2 regions of the Arthrobacter sp. PAMC25564 genome follow, and region 1 is predicted to be linked to the other one. Evidence: riboswitches for the same ligand, from Rfam matches in the RefSeq annotation. Region 1 holds a riboswitch; the other holds the start of a gene.
What was found. A riboswitch is a leader RNA that binds a small molecule or an ion and turns the genes downstream of it on or off. The one in region 1 is predicted to bind S-adenosylmethionine.
Positions count from the first base shown of each region.

Region 2: it holds a riboswitch for S-adenosylmethionine, as region 1 does, so the genes downstream of both, E5206_RS08605 (aminotransferase class V-fold PLP-dependent enzyme) here and E5206_RS16785 (bifunctional o-acetylhomoserine/o-acetylserine sulfhydrylase) in region 1, are expected to answer to the same signal.

Region 1 is NZ_CP039290.1:3,603,150-3,607,064, reverse strand. Features, by position in the region: gene E5206_RS16795 (alcohol dehydrogenase catalytic domain-containing protein) at 1-867, opposite strand, end outside; gene E5206_RS19370 (hypothetical protein) at 886-1,089, opposite strand; gene E5206_RS19860 (hypothetical protein) at 1,028-1,258, shown strand; gene E5206_RS16790 (hypothetical protein) at 1,146-1,472, shown strand; SAM riboswitch class IV at 1,465-1,580, shown strand; gene E5206_RS16785 (bifunctional o-acetylhomoserine/o-acetylserine sulfhydrylase) at 1,644-2,960, shown strand; SAM riboswitch class IV at 3,075-3,190, shown strand; gene E5206_RS16780 (homoserine O-acetyltransferase) at 3,202-3,915, shown strand, end outside.
Region 2 is NZ_CP039290.1:1,885,990-1,889,904, reverse strand. Features, by position in the region: gene E5206_RS08615 (amidohydrolase) at 1-192, opposite strand, end outside; gene hisN (histidinol-phosphatase) at 381-1,193, shown strand; SAM riboswitch class IV at 1,275-1,388, shown strand; gene E5206_RS08605 (aminotransferase class V-fold PLP-dependent enzyme) at 1,544-2,875, shown strand; gene E5206_RS08600 (class I SAM-dependent methyltransferase) at 2,962-3,720, shown strand; gene E5206_RS08595 (Nramp family divalent metal transporter) at 3,879-3,915, shown strand, end outside.

The DNA.
Region 1 (3,915 bases):
ACCACCGGTGAGCGTAATGTTGCGCATGAACTCGGGGAACCCGAGTGGAACTTCGGAGAATTGCGGTGCACCGACACGGCTGATGACGCCGCCGTCACGGACGACACCGATGGCCATCTCGATCGCCGCCTTGAGGCCCACTGCTTCGAGTACGACGTGGGTTCCGTCGCCGTTCGTGAGCTCCTTGACTTTGGCGATGCCCTCGCCTCCGCGTTCGGCGACGACGTCAGTGGCACCGAACTCGCGGCCGAGACTGGTGCGGGCCTCGTGGCGGCCCATGAGGATGATGCGCGAGGCGCCCATCAGCTTGGCGGCGATGACCGCGGAGAGTCCGACTGCCCCGTCGCCGATCACGGTGACCGTCTGTCCGGGCTTGATGCCAGCCTTCTTGGCCGCGTGGTATCCGGTCGACATGACATCGGAGAGGCTCAAGAGCGACGGGATCAGCTTCTCATCGAAGCCAGCGGGAACTGCGACTAGGGTGCCGGATGCCTGCGGCACGCGGGCGAATTCGCCCTGGCCGCCGTCATCCTGGCCGCCCCAGTGTCCCCCGTGGCGGCAGGAGGTCTGCAGGCCTTCCTTGCAGAAGTCGCAGGTGCCGTCGGAGGCGACGAACGGGGCAATGACAAAGTCACCCACCGCCAGGCCGGTCACACCGGGGCCGAGCTTTTCGACGATGCCGACGAACTCGTGGCCCATGCGGGAGCCTTCTGCAGTCTCGGGCCTGGAGGCATAGGGCCACAGGTCGCTGCCGCAGATGCATCCGGCGACGATGCGCACGATGGCGTCCGTGGGCTCCTGGATCGTGGGGTTGGGAACGGTTTCGACACGCACGTCGCCGGCGCCGTACATCAGTGTTGCTCGCATGTTCAGGGGTTCCTTTACTCAGTTGTCGGTCAGGTTCCAGTCAACACCCGCGAAATCCATCTTGGGAGTGCCTGTCGTTACAGGCATGCCGGGTCCGATGGCCTGCTGGCAGGGAATACCGGGGTGGTATTCACGGCGTCCTCCCTGTTGAGCCCGCTTCATGTTCTTCAACCCGGAAGCACGCACCTTCTTCCCGGACTGGGAACAGGCGGCGAATGACATCGTGGCCGTCTTGCGCGGCTACGCCGGCCGGAATCCGCACGACAGAACTCTCCGAGCTGATTGGCGAGCTCGCAACGCGCAGCGACGAATTCCGCACCGGCTGGGCCGCCCACAATGCGCGCTTCCACCGGACCGGCCTCAAACGCATCCACCATCCCGTGGGTGGTGACCTCGAGCTCGGCTATGAAGCGATGGAACTGCCGGCCAACCCCGGGTGGACCATGTTCGCCTACACCGGAGACCCAGGTTCCGCCAGCGACGAAAGTCTGAAACTGCTCGCCAGTTGGGCCGCGACCGCCACAGTCACTTGCCCGGTGGCTTCATCTTCGTCACAAAGCTATCCAGCGCCGCTGGAGCGTCCCTACACTGAAGTCAGGTCATGAGTGCCAGCAGATAGCCCCGGCTTGCTGGCCGGCAACCCTCGTATCGCGGTGGGGTGCCCCGGGTGAAGACCTGGCCGTCCGGCGCCCGCCGGAGGGCAAGCGCGGCCCCGTGCCGTCCCGAGCCGATCAGCTCCGGGCGGACCTGTGCCCGGTCCTTGAGGAGCTTTTCCGATGTCCAATGCCTGGTCCTTCGAAACCCGCCAGATCCACGCCGGCCAGGAGCCGGACAGCGCCACCGGCGCGCGGGCCCTGCCTATCTACCAGACGACGTCGTTCGTGTTCCCGAGCGCTGAAAGCGCCGCCAACCGCTTCGCCCTCGCCGAGCTCGCCCCCATCTACACCCGGATCGGCAACCCGACCCAGGACGCGGTGGAGCAGCGCGTGGCCAGTCTTGAGGGCGGCCTCGCGGCCCTGCTGCTCAGCTCCGGCCAGGCCGCGGAGACCTTCGCGATCCTCAACGTCGCCGAAGCCGGTGACCACGTGGTGGCCAGCCCCAGCCTCTACGGCGGAACCTACAACCTGCTGGCCCACACGCTGAAGAAGTTCGGCATCTCCGTCACCTTCGTGGAGGACCCGGACAACCTGGAGCAGTGGCGCGACGCCGTCCGGCCCAACACCAAGCTGTTCTTCGCCGAGGTAGTCTCCAACCCGCGCCAGGACGTGCTCGACATCGAGGGCGTCTCCAAGGTGGCGCACGAGGGCGGCGTGCCGCTGATCGTCGACAACACCCTGTCCACCCCGTACCTGATCCGTCCGATCGAGTGGGGCGCGGACATCGTGGTGCACTCCGCCACCAAGTACCTCGGCGGCCATGGCGCCGCGATCGCGGGCGTGATCGTGGATTCCGGGAACTTCGATTTCGGCAAGGACCCCGAGCGGTTCCCCGGCTTCAACACCCCGGACCCCAGCTACAACGGCCTGGTCTATGCCCGGGACCTGGGCGCGGACGGCGCCCTGGGCGCCAACCTCTCCTACATCCTCAAGGCCCGCGTCCAGCTCCTGCGCGACCTCGGCTCGGCCGTCTCCCCGTTCAACGCCTTCCTCATCGCCCAGGGCATCGAGACCCTGAGCCTGCGCGTCGAACGGCACGTCGCCAACGCCACCAAGGTGGCCGAATGGCTCGAGGCGAGGGACGACGTCGAATCCGTCGCCTACGCGGGGCTGCCCTCCAGCCCGTGGTACGAGCGGGGCCGCAAGTACGGTCCCAAGGGCACCGGTGCGGTCGTGGCGTTCAACATCGCCGGGGGAGCCGAGGCGGGCAAGGCGTTCGTTGATGCCCTTGAACTGCATTCCCATGTGGCGAACATCGGTGACGTGCGCTCCCTGGTCATCCACCCGGCGTCGACCACGCACAGCCAGCTGACCCCGGAACAGCAGGCCATCGCCGGCGTCAATCCGGGACTCGTGCGGCTCTCGGTGGGCCTGGAGCACATCGATGACATCCTCGCGGACCTCGACGCCGGATTCCGCGCGGCCAAGAGCGTCTGACGTGCACTGACTCCCGGCGTCCCTGATCCGCCGGCGACGGCGCCGGGACGCCGGGAGTCACATGGCCGTCACAATCTTCGCCATTCCGTCGCCTCGTTTCGTAAACTCATTGAAGGTCATGAGCGCCAGCGACAGCCCCGGCTTGCTGGCCGGCAACCCTCCTTTTGCGGCGGGGTGCCCCGGGTGAAGACCTGGCCTGCCGGTCAGCTGACGGCAGGCAAGCGCGAAGTTAGGTCCTCATATGACACTTTCCCTCACCCACAGCGGTGTACCCGGCACCGATCCATCCCGGCGTGCCGTCGAAGAAGAAGTCGAACAAGCCGTGCCGGACGGAACCGTCCAGTACCTGCGGATCGGCGACCTCGAGCTTGAGTCCGGTGCCCGGCTCCCCGATGTCGTCCTCGCCTACGAGACCTGGGGGAGGCTGAACGCGGACGGCTCGAATGCGGTGCTGATCGAACATGCGCTGACCGGCGACACCCACGTGACCCGGGGCGCCAGCGAGGAACCGGGCTGGTGGGAGCAGCTCGCGGGCCCCGGCGCCCCCGTGGACACCGACAAGTACTTCGTCGTCTCCATCAATATCGTGGGCGGCTGCTACGGCTCCACCGGTCCCTCGACGCAGGCCCCCGACGGAAAGCCCTGGGGTTCACGGTTTCCGCTGGTCACCCTGCGGGACACCACGGAGGCCGAGGCCAGGCTTGCGGACGCCCTGGGCATCCGCAGCTGGTTCGCCGTACTGGGCGGATCCCTCGGCGGGGCACGTGCCCTCGAGTGGGCCGTCAGCTACCCGGAACGGGTCCGGCGCTGCGCCGTGATTTCCGTCGGCGCGAGCAGCACCGCGGAACAGATTGCCTTCGCCCAGGCCCAGACCCTGGCTATCCGCCTGGACCCGGACTTCAACGGCGGGGACTACTACGGCGGCCCCGGGCCGGTTGCAGGCCTGGCCCTGGCA
Region 2 (3,915 bases), 1.7 Mb from region 1:
GACGCCGACGATGCCGGTGCCGCCGATGCGGGTCACGGAATAGCCGAACGCGGCGAGTTTCTCCTCGGCAAGCGTCGAAGTCGTGTGCTCCTCAAGGCTCAGTTCGGGATGCTGATGCAGCTGCGTGTACGTTTCCCGGAGCCAGCCAAGCTCCTGATCAAGGCCTGCCAATACTGTTTCGCAACCGGTCATGGGCGTCACTCTCTGTAGGCGTCGAGGCGCCTGTGCCATCCAGGCGCAGCTGGCAAAATTCAGCATAGTCCTGACAGGCCGGTTGGGGGTTGGGTGATGCCTGGCTGCGGCCCCGGGGTTGGGAGCCCATCCGGCCGCAGCAACGTGGCCTGCAGGCCGGCCGCCCGCTTTGGCGGTAGTTTGGACCCATGAGTCAAACCGCTTCGAGCTACAACGATGACCTGCGCCTTGCCCATGTCCTGGCAGATTCCGTAGATTCCCAGACCATGAGCCGCTTCAAGGCGCTCGACCTTCGGATCGAAACGAAGCCAGACCTGACGCCGGTGACCGACGCCGACAAGTCCGCGGAGGAAGCCATCCGCGGCCAGCTGTCCCGCTCCCGACCGCGCGATGCCGTCCTCGGCGAGGAATTCGGCAGCTCCGGCCATGGCTCCCGCCGCTGGGTCATCGACCCGATCGACGGGACCAAGAACTTCGTCCGGGGCGTCCCGGTCTGGGCCACCCTGATCGCCCTCATCGACGAGGGCGAGCCCGTCGTCGGCGTCGTCAGCGCCCCGGCGCTGGGTAAGCGCTGGTGGGCGGCCAAGGGCGCCGGGGCCTACACGGGCCGATCGCTGGCGGCTGCCACCCGGCTGAAGGTGTCCAACGTCTCCAAGCTCTCGGACGCGTCGCTGTCCTACTCAAGCCTGGGCGGCTGGAAGCAACGCGGCAACCTCGACGAGTTCCTGGGCCTCACCGAGGAAGTCTGGCGCACCCGGGCCTACGGCGATTTCTGGTCCTACTGCCTGGTCGCGGAGGGCGCGGTGGACATCGCCTGCGAGCCGGAACTGAACCTCTACGACATGGCCGCGCTGGTGCCGATCGTCACCGAGGCCGGCGGCCGCTTCACCTCGCTGGAGGGGGAAGACGGCCCGTTCGGCGGCAACGCCCTCGCCACCAACTCCATCCTCCACTCCGAAGTCCTCAAGCGGCTCAACCCCGGCCTGGACGACCTGCTCTAGGCCCCGCCGTCCCGTAACAAACGGCTTCACATTCCAGTCCGGCCTTTTCCCCGGCGGCGTGGATGTCCTAGGCTCGTGGCAGGTCACGAGTGCCAGCGCTAAACCCCGGTTTGCTGGCCGGCAACCCTCCATTCGCGGCGGGGTGCCCCGGGTGACGACCTGGCCGGTCCGGAACGGACCCGGCAAGCGCGGATCCCCGGAGTGAGGGGTCCTTTTCGAGCGAGGTCCTTTTGACAACTGCCACTTTTCCCGCAAGCCCCCGATTCCGCCACGCCGAAGGTGCAGCGCACCCCGGGGAGCAGCCTGACGCCGACGCACGGTTTGCCGTCGCGGGCCACCCCCTCTCCGCGGTGACCGGGGCCGAGATCCAGGCCCCGCTGATCCAGGGCGGACACGTCCGCTACGCCAACCTGGACTACGGCGCCTCGGCCCCTGCTCTGTCCGTGGTGTCGGCCTACCTGAACGAGATTCTCCCGTTCTACGCGAGCGTCCACCGCGGCGCCGGCTACGCCTCCCAGATCAGCACGTCGGTCTACGAGAACGCCCGCACCATCGTGCGCGGGTTCGTGGGCGGCCGGGACGACGACTCGGTCATCTTCACCCGGAACACCACCGACTCCCTGAACCTGCTGGCCGGCTGCCTGCCCGTGAGCGATGGCAAGCACACCGGAGAGGTCCTCTACCTCGACATCGAACACCACGCCAACCTGCTGCCGTGGCAGAATGTGCCGCACCGCAGCGTCGTCGCCGCCCCCACCCTCACGGCCACCGTGGAGCGGCTGCGCGGGCAGCTGGCGCTCGGCGGGATCAGCCTGCTCGCCGTCACCGGAGCCTCCAACGTCACCGGGGAGATCCTGCCCATCCGCGCCCTGGCCGCCCTGGCCCACGAGTACGGGGCCCGGATCGTCGTCGATGCGGCCCAGCTCGCCCCGCACCGGCGCATCGACATCGCCGCGGACGACGTCGACTACCTCGCCTTCTCGGGGCACAAGCTCTACGCGCCGTTCGGTGCCGGCGTCCTGGTGGGACGGCCGGACTGGCTCGACGCCGGGACCCCGCACCTGGCCGGCGGCGGCGCCGTCAGCGACGCCAGGCTCGACACTGTCAGCTGGACCACCGGGCCCGCCCGGCACGAGGCCGGCTCCCCCAACGTCCTCGGCGCCGCCACGCTGGCGCGCGCCAGCCAGGTGATCGCGGCCCTGGACGAGGAGCAATGGCACGCCCATGAAAATGCCATCCGCTCTTTCCTCGTCGAGGGGCTCCAGCGCATCGACGGCGTGACCGTGCACCAGATCTTCGCCGACACGGAACCGGGCGCCGGGACCATCGGCGTCGTCAATTTCTCCGTGGCAGGCTACGACGCGGGCCTCGTGGCCGCCTACCTCTCGGCGGAACACGGAATCGGACTGCGTGACGGCCGCTTCTGCGCCCACCCGCTGATCCGCCGGCTCGGCCTGCCCTCGGGCTCGCTGCGGGCCAGCTTCGGCCTCGGTTCGCGGCTGGAAGACGCCCAACGGCTGCTGGCCGGCATCCAGGAGCTCCGGCGGGCCGGTCTCGGCTGGGACTACGTGGTGGATGCCGGCCGCTGGGTCCCTGCCAACGACACCCGCAGCTACCCGCACTGGGCGCCGAACACGCCGGGCACCGCGGGCGCGGCGCCCTGCTCGCTGGACCAGGCCTGACCGGACCGGGCCCAGGGCCGCTGCCCGCTGCCGCGTGCGGTAAATTCGAAAGGTACCCGCACCGGACCTGCCGAAGGAGATCGCACGTGGCACGCGGCGGCCCCAAACTCCACCATGAGCGACGCCAACAGCTCGGGCAGAGCTTCCAGGATGGCGGAGAGCACTATGAGCGGGTCCGTCCCGGGTATCCGGAAGAATCGGCCGGCTGGCTGATCCCCGCCGGTGCGAAGGACGCCGCGGACGTGGGCGCGGGAACCGGAAAGTTCACGGCACTGTTGGTCGGGCGCGGCCTGCACACCGTGGCAGTGGATCCTTCCCCGGACATGCTGGCGCAGCTGCACCGGACGCTGCCGGGCGTCACCGCCGTCGAGGGCAGCGCAGAGAACACCGGGCTTGAGCCCGAAGCCTTCGATCTTGTCACGGTGGCCCAGGCCTGGCACTGGTGTGATCCGCTCCTGGCCAGCACCGAGATCGCCCGCATCCTGCGGCCGCACGGCGTCCTGGGGCTGATCTGGAACCAGCTGGACACCTCGGTCCCCTGGGTGCACCGGCTCTCCCGGATCATGCACGCCGGCGACGTCCACAAACCCCACTTCAAGCCGTCCGTGGGCCCGGAATTCACCGGCCTCGAGAGCCACCTGACCCGGTGGGAGGATGCGCTGACCACAGAGGACATCATCGCGCTGGCGAAGTCCCGCAGCTACTATCTGCGCGCTTCCGAGGCCACCCGGGACAAGGTCCTGGCCAACCTCGGCTGGTACCTGCACGAGCACCTGGCCCATGCCCCGGGCGAGGTCCTCCGGCTCCCCTATCTGACCCAGACCTGGCGGGCCTTCCGGGCCTGACTGTTTACTTTCCGCATTGCATGCCGGGCCCGTCAGGCTTATGGTTTCGGTATGCCTAATAATTATCTTTAGGCCTACAACACTTTGCCGACGGCTGCCCCAGCCCGGCAGAAGCCCTTACGCGTCAATGCGGACGTGCCAAATTACGGGAGACCGCAGTGCTGGAAGTGACCGGACACGAACCCCAGTTCCCGG